DNA from 2 places in the Paenibacillus rhizolycopersici genome. Region 1 is predicted to be linked to the other one. Evidence: predicted binding sites of a transcription regulator. Region 1 holds the regulator's gene; the other holds the start of a gene.
What was found. Region 1 encodes NrdR, which represses ribonucleotide reductase genes. Its sites were predicted from a motif close to AACACNATATATNGTGTT; they were not measured.

Region 1 (6,534 bases):
CGAGCTCGCCGGACATACGATATTAGAGATTGGCCGCCGCGGGAAATTTCTGCGCATCATCATGGATGGGCTGGTACTCGTCTCCCATTTGCGGATGGAAGGGCGATACGGCGTTTATCAGACCGGCGATGAGGTGGAGAAGCATACGCATGTGATTTTCCGGTTTACAGATGGATCCGAACTCCGTTACAAGGACGTGCGCCAGTTCGGTACCATGCATTTGTTCTTGCCCGGAGAGGAATTTGCGCAGAAGCCTTTGGCCAAACTGGGGTTGGAGCCTTTGGAGGCCTCTTTTACGGCAAAGGCTTTTCAAGAGGTGATATCCAGGCGGTCTACCAAGATCAAGCCTGCGCTGCTAAACCAGGAATACATTGTGGGTCTGGGGAATATCTATGTGGATGAAGCCCTGTTCCGGGCGGGAATCCACCCGGAACATCCGGCGGACAAGCTAACCAAGCGGCAGATGGAGCGACTTCACACCGCTATCATAGATACGCTGACAGAAGCGGTGGAAGCTGGAGGATCCTCCATCAAGTCCTATGTCAATGGACAGGGAGAGATGGGAATGTTCCAACATTCCTTGCGGATGTACGGCCGACAAGGGGAGCCTTGCCTAAATTGCGGACAGCCGGTGGTGAAGACCGTTGTAGGGGGACGGGGAACGCATTATTGCCCGAAATGTCAGCCTGCATACCGGACAAGTCATAAGACGCGAGGCGCTAAACAAACGATAGATGAAATTTAGGTCGAAGCTCCAAGTCAAAACAGTGAGGTGTATTGGGAATGAACATCGGACTCACCGGAGGCATCGCCACCGGGAAAAGCACGGTTTCCCGCATGCTAGCCAACCTTGGCGCCGCTGTGCTTGATGCGGATTTGATCGCCAGGGAGATTATGGAGCCGGGCCATCCAGTGCTGGCGGCCGTCCGCGAACGCTTTGGACAAGGGGTGCTTCACCCCGATGGAACGCTCAACCGCAAAAAGCTTGGCGAAATCGTCTTCTCTCATCCGGAGGAGCGTAAGGCGTTGGAGGCGTTGACGCATCCCGCCATCCGTTCCGAAATGAAGCGGCGTCTGGACGAGCTGGAACAAGAGGATCCGCACAGACTGGTGGTGGCGGATATCCCTTTGCTTTACGAATCGGGTCTCGATCCGTTATATGAAGAAATTATGGTCGTATACGTGCCCCGGGAGCTTCAAATGTCTCGATTAATCCAGAGGGACGGGTTATCTCGGGAAGCGGCCGAACAGCGTTTAAGCGCCCAGATGGACATCGAAGTAAAGAAGGAGAGGGCGGATATTTTGATTGATAACAGCGGTGGACTAGACGAGACAAAGCGGCAGATTGACGTCTTTTGGCGGGATAAGGGGCTAAAATGAGGTGGCTTCGCAAAAAGAGGGTTCTGCTTCTCCTGTTTATTGGCTTCACGGGCCTCATCTTTTTAAATTCCACCTGGCTTTCGTTATTTTATCCGATTTATTATAAAGAAGAAATTCGTCTGCATGCCAAAAACAACGGTCTCGATCCGTTTATCGTTGCGGCGATTATCAAGGTGGAGACCAATTACAAATCGGGGGCGGAGTCCCGAAAAGGTGCGCTTGGAATTATGCAGATTATGCCGGATACGGCGGAGTGGGTCATCTCCAAAGCGAAGCTGCCCGATACGACGTTAGAGGACATCCGCAACGAGACCGAAACGAATATCCGGATCGGCACGTGGTACCTGGGGTCGTTATCCGAGCAATTCGAAGGCAACCCGATCGCTATGATCGCCGCCTATAATGCCGGGCCGACGAATGTAAAGAACTGGCTGAAGAGCGGACGATGGGATGGCCGGCTGGAGACGGCACAGAATATTCCGTTTGGCGAAACTAGGCATTACGTTCAGCGGGTCTCGCATTATTACAAGCAGTATGTGAAGATTTACGACGAGTTTTAGGTGGATTATTGCGAAAATATAAAGAAAGCATTGACCGGCTAATTGCCAGTCAATGCTTCCTTTGGTGATCGGATTATTTGAATTGACCTGCCAGCTGTTGTTCAGCCAAGGTCACCAAACGTTTCGTAATGAAACCACCGATCGAACCGTTTTCGTAAGAGGTCAGGTTACCAGCATATCCGTCTTGTGGGAAAGAGATGCCAAGTTCCTGAGCAATTTCATATTTCATTTGATCCAAAGCTCCGGAAGCTTGTCTAACCACCAGGTCGTTCGAAGAGTTATTATTTTGGGCCATGATTGTTCACCTCCTTGTGGTTGGTAACAGTATTATGTGCCGGACTATCAACTTCAATCCGATGAATTTAAAGTAATTTATTGCCATTAAGTAAAAAAGGCCGTCATTATGGCATATAGAGGGGAGGTGTTCTAGCTTGAAATGTCCGTATTGCGATTATTTAGGGACGAAAGTACTGGATTCAAGGCCGGCTAACGAGAACCGCTCGATCCGTCGCCGCCGCGAGTGCGAGAAATGCAGTCGTCGGTTTACAACGTTCGAAATGGTGGAGGAAATGCCGCTGATCGTGATTAAGAAGGATGGAAGTCGCGAGGAATTTAGTCGGGAGAAAATGCTGAGAGGCTTGATCCGAGCCTGCGAGAAACGCCCGGTTTCCGTTGAGCAGCTGGAATCGATCGTCTCCGAGGTGGAACGTTCCCTGCGCCATTCGGCCAACGCAGAGGTTGAAAGCCGGGGGATTGGCGAATTAGTCATGGAGCAGTTATATCCGGTGGACGAGGTGGCCTATGTCCGGTTCGCTTCGGTTTACCGTCAATTTAAAGATATCAATATGTTTATGAAAGAACTGAAGGGCCTGCTCTCCAAAAATACGGGGGTCACGGAATAGTTTCTTTTACTAAAGCACTCTTCGCTGCTAAGCGCGAGAGTGTTTTTTTTATATTTTGCACAGAATAATCAGAACTAGATGAGGTATGTCTCATCATTTTACACAAAGTTTACAAAACGAAAACACAGGATTGATCTTCGCTTTCTATAATCAAATTGTAAAACACATAAGGGGGATACCTAAGACAATGAAAAAGAGTATGCTATTGGTTTTGACATTGGTGTTGAGCTTGACGCTGGCGGCATGTGGTCAAAACAACAATGCGGCACAAAACAACACGGCTGGAACGAACGGCAGCACTACGGATGAAGCATCCGCGAACAACGGCGGCAACGCAGCAACGTCGGAACTTTCCGGGTCGATCCTGGCGGTAGGTTCCTCGGCATTGCAACCTTTGGTAGACCAAGTATCGAAAAAATTCATGGATCAAAATCCTAAAGTTTCTATACAAGTTCAAGGTGGAGGCAGCGGCACGGGTCTGACGCAGGTCTCCGGAGGACAGGCGGACATCGGGAACTCCGACGTTTTCGCGGAAGAGAAACTGGAAGCTGCTCAAGCCAGCGAACTGGTTGACCATCAAGTTGCAGTCGTGGCGATGGCTGCCGTCGTGAATCCGGATATCACCATCGACAATTTGACAAAAGACCAACTGGTACAAATTTTCACGGGTAAAGTCACGAACTGGAAAGACCTTGGCGGTCCCGATCAAGCGATTCAAATCGTCAACCGTCCTTCGAGCTCCGGGACTCGCGCAACGTTCGAGAAATATGCTTTGGGCACAAAAACGGAAGACCTGCAAGGTTCGATCCAAGAGGATTCCTCCGGTACGGTTAAGAAGCTTGTCGGCGAAACGCCGGGGGCGATTGGTTACCTTGCCTTGTCCTACCTTGACGATTCCGTCAAAGTTGTGAAATACGAAGGCGTTGAAGCTACAGAAGAGAACGTAGCAAACGGAACTTATCCGGTATGGGCCTATGAGCACATGTACACCAAAGGCGAGCCAAACGAAGTTGTTAAAGCGTTCCTGGACTTCATGGTTTCCCCTGACGTACAAGGCGACAACGGCGACGTTGTAGAGCTTGGTTATATTCCGGCAAGCAAAATGCAAGTTCAACGCGATGTGGATGGCAAGATCACACAGAAGTAACCAATAGGACTCGATAACATCATATCGGCGCGGCAAGAGGCGGACTGTTCTGCCTCTTTCTGTGCTGTTATTAAAGGGAGAGGTTTCATGGCTCAGTCCGGCGGAAGAAAAAAAATACAACCGCATATCGTCGAGGAATGGACCGGCAAAATTTACGCTTCGTTTTGTATCGTATTGCTGGTCGTCACCATCTTCTCGATGGTTTATTACGTAGCAACCAAGGGGTTAAGCACCTTTTTTCAAGACGGGATCGCATTTCGCGAAATATTCGGCAGTACGAACTGGAAACCGGATGGGGAACCTCCGGTATTCGGTGCCCTTCCGTTTATTTTGGGCTCATTCGGCACCTCGATTTTGGCGGCGTTGATCGCGGCCCCGCTCGGCATTTGCGCAGCTTTATTTATGGTCGAAATTATGCCAAAGTTCGGGAAGAAATATCTGCAGCCGGTCATCGAATTGCTGGCTGGGATCCCTTCCGTTGTATATGGTTTTGTGGGGCTCAGCGTCATCGTGCCTTTCTACCGGGATATTTTCCCGGGACAAGGTCTTGGTATCTTGGCCGGAGCGACCGTGTTGTCGATTATGATCTTGCCAACGATAACTTCGATTGCCACCGATGCGCTAGCTGCTCTGCCTCCCGGTTTGAAAGAAGGTTCTTACGCACTCGGCGCAACGCGCTGGCAAACCTTGTATCGGACCGTTTTGCCGACAACCATGCCGGCTTTATTAACTGGGGTCGTATTGGGCATGGCCCGGGCTTTCGGGGAAGCCCTGGCGGTACAGATGGTCATCGGGAATGCGCCGCATATTCCGCGTTCTCTCTTTGAATCCACCTCCACCTTGACCAGCGTGATTACGCTGAGTATGGGGAATACGGTGATGGGATCGACGCAAAACAATGTCCTTTGGACGCTGGCGCTGATCTTGATGCTAATGACGTTCATATTCGTCTTTATCGTCCGGTGGCTGGAAAGGAGAGCAAAACGATGAGCGCAAAAACTGTAGACAAAATCGCAACGGCCGTCATTGTCGCTTTGGCCGGATTGATCGTTCTCATTATGGCGGGTTTACTCGGCTTTATTTTAGTTCGGGGGTTGGGGCATATCAGCTTCGACTTTCTTACGTCACCGCCCGAAACGATTAAGGAAGGCGGCGGGATCGGCCCGCAATTATTCAACTCTTTATTCCTTCTGGTCTTAACGATGATCATCACCGTACCGCTAGGTATCGGGGCAGGGATCTATATGAGCGAATATGCCAAACCGGGGAAAATCACCGATTTTATCCGGTTAATCGTGGAAGTGTTATCCTCCTTTCCGTCGATCGTCGTTGGTTTGTTCGGTCTGCTCGTACTCGTAAATGTATTCGGATTTGGGTTTTCCCTGTTCTCGGGTGCATTGGCTTTAACGATTTTTAATCTGCCGCTGATGGTGCGGATCACGGAGCAGGGATTAGCCAGCGTGCCGCAGGCTCAGAAGGAAGCCAGTTTGGCGTTGGGCTTGTCCAAATGGAAAACGATCCAATCGGTCATGCTCCCGATCGCTACGCCGATTATCCTGACCGGGACCATTCTGGCTGCAGGTCGCGTGTTTGGCGAAGCTGCGGCGCTGCTGTTCACCGCCGGCATGAGCAGTCCGCGGCTTGACTTTAGCAACTGGAATCCGCTTAGTCCGACGTCACCGCTAAATCCGTTCCGTCCGGCGGAAACGCTGGCCGTTCATATCTGGAAGATCAATTCCGAAGGTTTGGCACCGGACGCACCCGAAATCGCCGCCGGCGCTTCGGCCGTACTGATATTGACCGTGCTGGCATTTAACTTGCTGGCCCGCTGGCTCGGACGCGTGATGCTCAAGAAATTTACGGCGACGAAATAGGAGGACGAAGCCAAGTGCCTAATATCGAATTATCAACGAAAGACTTAAGTGTTTTTTACGGAGAGAAGCAAGCCGTTAAGAATATATCGCTTGATTTTGCCTCCCGGCAAGTTACCGCATTGATCGGTCCTTCCGGCTGCGGTAAATCCACCTTTCTGCGCAGCTTAAACCGGATGAATGACCTCATCAGCGGAGCAAAGATCACGGGAGAAATCTGGATCGGGGAAGACAATATCAATGCTCCGAAGACGGATGTCGTGCTGCTGCGGCAAAAGATCGGCATGGTCTGGCAGCGTCCGAACCCGTTCCATAAGTCCATTTATGAAAATATCGCTTTCGGGCCGCGATACCACGGGATCCGGAATAAGAAGAAGCTGGATCAAATCGTCGAGGAATCGCTTATCAAAGCGGCGCTATGGAACGAGACGAAAGATCGACTGCATACCTCCGCCTTAGCTTTATCCGGCGGCCAACAGCAGCGCCTCTGCATTGCCCGTTCGATAGCGGTTAGTCCGAGCATCATCCTGATGGATGAACCGGCTTCAGCCCTGGATCCGGTGTCCAGTGCCAAAATCGAAGAATTGATTGCTGATCTGAAGAAGGATTATTGCATCATCATCGTGACGCACAACATGCAACAAGCGGCTCGAGTGTCAGAGAAGACGGCTTTC
Region 2 (6,534 bases), on a different contig from region 1:
CAATCGATCTGTAGCCGATCTTTGTTCCGTCGCTCGAAAAAACCTCGTGTTGCTGAAATGAACCGTGTTTATTGGAAATATCCATTTTAATTCACGCCCCTTATTGATTGACTTGATCAGTCAATCAATAATAATCTAAAAACCATTGTCTGTCAATAGTTTCCAAGCGCTCTTAAAAAGTCAATTCGTGTGTGGTGTCATAATAAATGAGAACCATTTCTGTCTCGCAGATACCTGGAATGGAATGTGGTTTAGTCTGTTCTATAGACCGTCAGAAAGGCGTTTATGCATAACAATGTACAACAATAAAACAGATCAGGCATAAAAATAGCCTGACCTGTTTCGCATTTGCTAAACGAAATAACACATTAACCCCCCTAGGGGAATTTTCTTACGAGCACTTACTATATCCGCAGTTGCTGCAAGTCTTGCAGCCTTCGATGTTGATCAGCGAGGCCGAGCCGCAGGACGGGCAGAGGTCACGGGAGGTGGCCGGCGCGCTGCCATGGCTGTGGCCGCCGTGCGAGCCGTCCGCGGTACCATGATCTTGCGCGGCTTCCTCGTGATGCGCGATCGTTGCTGCCACCGGCGCCGGGTCGTGGTCGCCGTACGGGCCGTTTTGCACGTGCGTCTCTAGCGCTTTAGCAACCGCGTCCGCGATCGATTCCACACGGTTTGGACCAAAGCCGATAGCGCCTGTGCCGCCGATCCCTTTGAGATGCTTGATCAGCAACTCAACCTTCTCGCCGTGGTCGCCATAACGCAGGAACAGCGAGCAAACGCGGCCAAGGGCTTCCGCCATCGCGAACACGTCGGAACCGGCCTTACCCACGTTCAGGAAGATTTCTCCCGGGATGCCGTTCAGGTCATTGATCGTGATATACGCCATACCGAACGGCGTGTTGATTTTATAAGTTGCGCCATGCAGCACTTGTGGGCGTCTCTTGTACTGTTCCGCCGTTTTCGGGCTGCTGGCTTGAATCGGAGCACTTGCCGGCTGTTCCGTTACGGCTACCGTTGCTGGAGCTGCCGCTTCTTCTTGTTTCTCTTCCTTCTTCTCCGTTTGCAGGACTTGTACGTCACGGCTACCGTCGCGGTAGATCGTTACGCCTTTGCAGCCAAGGTCGAAGGCCAGTTCATACAAACGTTCCGTTTCTTCCACGGTAAAGTCGGATGGGCAGTTTGCCGTTTTGGAGATGGAGCTGTCGACCCAACGCTGGATCGCGGCTTGCACGCGGATATGATCCTCCGCCGACAAATTCATCGCGGTCACGAAGTAATCCGGCAGCTCTTCCCCTGGATGTGCGTCCAACCACTCTTGCGCGATCGGCACGAACTGCTCGTCGAATCCAAGACGACTTTGACGGTAATATTTGAAGGCGAAATAGGGTTCGATCCCGGTCGAGGTTCCAACCATCGTCCCTGTGCTGCCGGTTGGCGCCTGAGTGATGATCGTGACGTTGCGGACCCCTTTCGTGCGAACCGCTTCGCCAACTTCCGGATACACTTCCGTCATCACTTTCATGAATCCACTTTGTAAATATTTGTCCGCTTCGAAAGCCGGGAAGGAACCTTTCTCCTCCGCGATATCCGCGGAAGCCAGGTAAGCCTCCTTGGCGATAAAGCCATATAATTTGTCGAGGAATTCCAGCGATTCCGGGCTGCCGTAACGGATGTTCAACTTGATCATCAGCTCGGCCAGACCCATCGTCCCGAGGCCAACGCGGCGCTCTTTCTTCTGGTTTTTCTCGTTTTCTTCGAAGTGATAAGGTGTTTTGTTGATGACGTTGTCCAGGAAACGAACCGAATAACGCGTCGTTGTGGCGAGTTCGTCCCAAGCGACATCGTGTTTCTCTTCGTCGTAGAACTTGGACAGGTTCATCGCCGACAGGTTGCAGACGCCCCAGCCCGGCAAACCTTGCTCACCGCAAGGATTCGTACAAATGATCGGGTTAAAATACCAGCTGTTGGACATTTGGTTGTAGTATTCCATGAACACCACACCCGGCTCCGCAGATTTCCAAGCCGATTCGATGATCGTGTGCCAGATCTCACGCGCTTTGACGGTGCGATAGTGGATCACTCTGCGACCGTCCGCTTTCCACTTATCAAGATCGCCGTCCCACACTTCGTTGTAGTCCTCGTAAGTCGTATCCGGGAATACCAGCTCCCAGTCGAGATCCTTCTTCACCGCTTCCATAAAGCTGTTGCTCACGCAAACCGACAGGTTCGCGTTCGTAACCTGGCCCATCGTCTGCTTGACGGTGATAAAGTCCATGACATCCGGATGCCAGTCGTTGATCATCAGCATCAGCGCGCCGCGACGGCTGCCGCCCTGCTCGATCAAGCCGGTGGTGTAGCTGAACAAACCTCCCCAAGATACGGCGCCGCTCGAAGAGCCGTTTACGCCTTTAACAACCGCACGGCGCGGACGCAAGGAACTGAGGTTAATCCCCACGCCGCCGCCGCGTGCCATGATCTCGGTCATTTCGGACAAGGTCTCCATGATGCCGCCGCGGCTGTCTTTTGGCGATGGGATCACGTAACAGTTAAACAAGGTCAACTCGTCACTGGCGCCGGCACCTGCGGCAATCCGGCCGCCCGGTACCAGCTTCCAATCGTCCAGGATATAGCGGAACTTCTCTTCCCATTGCTTCTGCAGCTCCGGCGTTTCCTCTACGGAAGCCATCGCTTTAGCAAGGCGGTCCCACATTTCTTCAGGGGTTTTCTCGATATTGAGGGTCAGCTTCTCCACGTCGGACTCGACCAACTCGCCCCGGCGTGTCTTCACCGTAACCTTACGCCCCTTACGCGCAACGACTTCGCCAACTTCCTTTGTTGGGAATTTGGGATCATCCTTCGTCAGAACGAGGACGACGTCGCCGACTTTGGCGTGACTAGGGTCCGCATCTTTCCAGGCGTACCGGTCCAAGAAGATTTTTTCACTTAGCCCCTCAAGGCGCTGTTTTGGCACAGTTTTCAAAGAAAACACCCTCCTATAAGTTTGGATCAAAGATTCGTAAATATATCGGTCATTCGCGCCGGATTTTGAAGTCGAAAACGGGCGAAAAAAACGAAAAAAGCGTTGTCCCAAGCCGATATTCGTCTGCCTGAAAGCCGCTACGCACACCCTATAAACCGTATTATCATATGTATGAATCACAATATATTGTGTGCGAATACCATTATACTATACAATATCTCGTTGTCACAGCAGGACAGCTTGAAATTTTAGGCTTTTTTCCGAATGCTGCTGGCCCAAACACTCGTTTGCTCCGGTTCTCTCAATTTTTCGGTCTTGAATCTATGAAACCGCCATGTAACCATTTCCAACCCAAGCTATAAAACGGAAGAGCTGCCTCTGGAGGCTTCATCATGCGATTATCCCTTTCGTTAAGGGAGCAAGGTCGAGGTCGAACGGTTCATCTAAATCGCTTTGATCTGAGCAAACGGGATCATCATGTAAAACGGTCAACCCAAGCAATATCACTAGCTGATGCTCCGTTTCGCTCCCGCTCCCCTCTCCAAAGTTATGAACTCCTTCTTTTTCGTCCATACTACACCTACGTCTGCAAGAAGCACGCGGTATGGACTGATTCGGATCCTTTCGTAGCCGCAATAGAGCTAGCCAAATACGCATCAAATGGGAGGTTTTACATCATGAATCCTCATCCCCCCGGCCCTTCCCCCAATTCGGTCGTCCCGCCGGAATGGAATCTGCAGATCCCCGTAGACTTCGACCGAAGTTGGTTCAGCGACTTGGAATCGAGACATCAAAAGGGCGGCCCCTGGGACGATTGGAAGCTGTTTAACCTTGCCCTTGAGGCCGAAACTGCTTCGCTTGTCACGAGCTTTGAAGAAATGCAATGTTTGAAGCATCTGCAAGGCGTCACCCCTCTGCCGCACCAAACCGAAACGGCTCGAAAGGTCCTGTTCGAAATGCGCGGGCGCGCGATCCTCGCCGACGAGGTGGGTCTTGGGAAGACGATCGAAGCCGGTTTGATTTTAAAGGAATACATTGTGCGCGGATTAGTGAAGAAGGTATTGATTCTGGTGCCTGCATCCCTGGTGCTACAGTGGGTTCGGGAACTGAATCAGAAGTTCGGCATACCGGCCGTAGCGCAGAAGAAAGAGCATTCCTGGCACAACGACGTCGTTGTCGCCTCCATGGACACGGCCAAACGCGACCCGCACAAAAATATTCTGCTCAATAATGAATACGATCTGGTCATCGTAGATGAAGCCCACAAGCTGAAGAACAAGAAAACGACCAACTACCAGTTCATGCTGCAGCTGCGAAAAAAATATTGCCTTCTCCTGACTGCCACTCCGGTGCAAAACGATCTAGGCGAGCTGTTCAACCTGATCACGCTGCTTAAGCCGGGGCAACTGGGCGGGCAAAGCGAATTTGCCGCCAATTTCGTCGTCGACAAACGACAGCCGAAGAACGAGAATCAGCTCAAGGATGAGTTGGCCAAGGTGATGATCCGCAACCGGCGCGGCGACGGCGAGCTGGAATTCACGAAGCGAATCGTCCGCAACATTGACGTAGAGCTGTCCGAGGAAGAGAAGAACCTGTACAACGGGGTTACTTCCTTCATTAAAGACCAATATAACGCCGCTGGCGGCGACCTCAACAGCATGCTGTCCCTGGTCACCCTGCAACGCGAGGTATGCAGCAGCCGGGATGCGGTATTCGTCACATTGGTTAATTTATCTAAGAAGCTTGCCCCTGATTCCCCGATCCGTGATCGGATTTGGGATCTTGTCGACCTGATCCGTCAGATCAAAGCGAATAGCAAAGCGGAGAAAGCGATGGAGCTGATCCGTGAAATGAATGACAAGGTGATCGTGTTCACCGAGTATCGGGCTACGCAGGAGTATCTGCTGAAGTACTTCCGTGACCGGGGAATGACCGCGGTTCCGTACCGGGGTGGGATGAACCGAGGCAAAAAAGATTGGATGATGGACCTGTTCCGCGGCCGGGCCCAGGTGATGATCGCGACCGAAGCGGGCGGCGAAGGTATCAACCTGCAATTTTGCCATCAGATGATCAACTTCGACCTGCCCTGGAACCCGATGCGAGTGGAGCAGCGGATCGGCCGGGTGCACCGGCTGGGTCAAACCAACGACGTCAATATTTACAATCTGTCTACCAAAGGCACGATCGAGGAGCATATCCTCCACCTGCTGCACGAGAAGATCAATATGTTCGAGTTGGTCATAGGCCATCTTGACGTGATTTTGGAGCGGTTCGAAAAACAGCATTCACTGGAAAAAAGCATTTACCAAATCATCCTCGAATCCGGCAGTGACGAGGAGATAGCCAGCCGCGTCGATTCGCTGGGACGCGAATTCCACACCATAAAATCCGAGCTGGATGCAGAAGCCGAAGGAACCGAAAGCGAAGGCGGCCTGCAGCAGCTGTTGGGAGGTTGATCTGCGGTTATGTCCATGACCTCTGAACAGATTCGCGAGTATGTTCTGACCTATCTGGAAGCAACTGAATGTCAGTTCCTTGAGAAATCGCCGCATCACGTCACCGTGAAACTCTCTCCTCGCGCGGACCGGGACTTAACGAACCGTCCCTATTACTGGGGGTTTATCGAACGGACCGGAGCGGAGCCGGAAACGATGTCGTTTTCGTTTGTTTTTGATCCGGAGGCGCACCGGGCGGCCGAAGAAGCGAAGGCCTCCCGGGAACAAACGGGACCCGGGCAGCAGCAGATGGAAGCCGCACAGGAGGACACGCTGCTCGGCCGCTACTTTGGTGCGGTCCGACCGCTCCCAGTACTTGGTCCGGGACGGATTCAGCGCGAGGAGCTCACATTTGGCAGCCCGCGGCTAAAACAGATTTTTGAAGCAGCGCGTAGAGGTGGCCGTTATGTGTATTTGTTCGAGGAGCCGGGGCAACGTCAACGGATGGCCTTGCTGCCCGCCGCCTATGAGCCTTGGCTGGGCGTCTGCTTCAAGGTGGAATTCTGCTGCGATATGAAACGCGAGGAGCTGCATTATTACGGAGTTTCCCTGCTGACGGGCGCCGTCGATGAGTCGTTTCAGACCCGAATTGCGGCGAAACAACTGGTTCCGCGCCTGCCCGAAAACGTCCATATCGAACCTACCAAGCTGTCGTTGGATGCCGGACGCACCGTGCTTGAGCAGCGGCTTGCCGATCAGATTGCCGCTTATGACGACCGCTGGGCCCAGGAGGCCCGCGAACGGTTGAACGACGAATTAACATTGATCGACGCTTATTACAAGGATCTCGTGAAAGATCCCGAACCCGAGCGGGCTCAAGGCGCCAGCGAGCAATACGAAGCGAGACGGGATGAAATCCGCTGGCAGTATGAGCCGAGAATTGTCGTATCCGCCTTGGGCTGCGGCATCTTTCATCTGCGTTCGCAGCGGTGACGAGAAATCAGACTGATCTCGCTAAAAGACCGCAAAAATAGAAGCCGTTTGCCGCAATGCAAAGCGACAGGTTGCAACATCCTTTTTGGGGCGGCTTCGGTACAATGGACAAGCAATCGAAAC

Region 2: a site for NrdR is predicted at 3,159-3,176, ahead of IM700_RS06425 (adenosylcobalamin-dependent ribonucleoside-diphosphate reductase). Genes of this name have one in related genera too.

Annotation. Positions count from the first base shown of each region.
Region 1 covers NZ_JADCNN020000018.1:14,039-20,572, forward strand. Annotated here, with positions in the region: gene mutM (DNA-formamidopyrimidine glycosylase) at 1-745, shown strand, start outside; gene coaE (dephospho-CoA kinase) at 784-1,380, shown strand; gene IM700_RS17145 (lytic transglycosylase domain-containing protein) at 1,377-1,940, shown strand; gene IM700_RS17150 (alpha/beta-type small acid-soluble spore protein) at 2,014-2,235, opposite strand; gene nrdR (transcriptional regulator NrdR) at 2,372-2,842, shown strand; gene IM700_RS17160 (phosphate ABC transporter substrate-binding protein) at 3,030-3,989, shown strand; gene pstC (phosphate ABC transporter permease subunit PstC) at 4,077-4,979, shown strand; gene pstA (phosphate ABC transporter permease PstA) at 4,976-5,863, shown strand; gene pstB (phosphate ABC transporter ATP-binding protein PstB) at 5,878-6,534, shown strand, end outside.
Region 2 covers NZ_JADCNN020000004.1:215,981-222,514, forward strand. Annotated here, with positions in the region: gene IM700_RS06420 (alpha/beta fold hydrolase) at 1-85, opposite strand, end outside; gene IM700_RS06425 (adenosylcobalamin-dependent ribonucleoside-diphosphate reductase) at 392-2,983, opposite strand; gene IM700_RS06430 (DEAD/DEAH box helicase) at 3,661-5,439, shown strand; gene IM700_RS06435 (YqhG family protein) at 5,449-6,411, shown strand.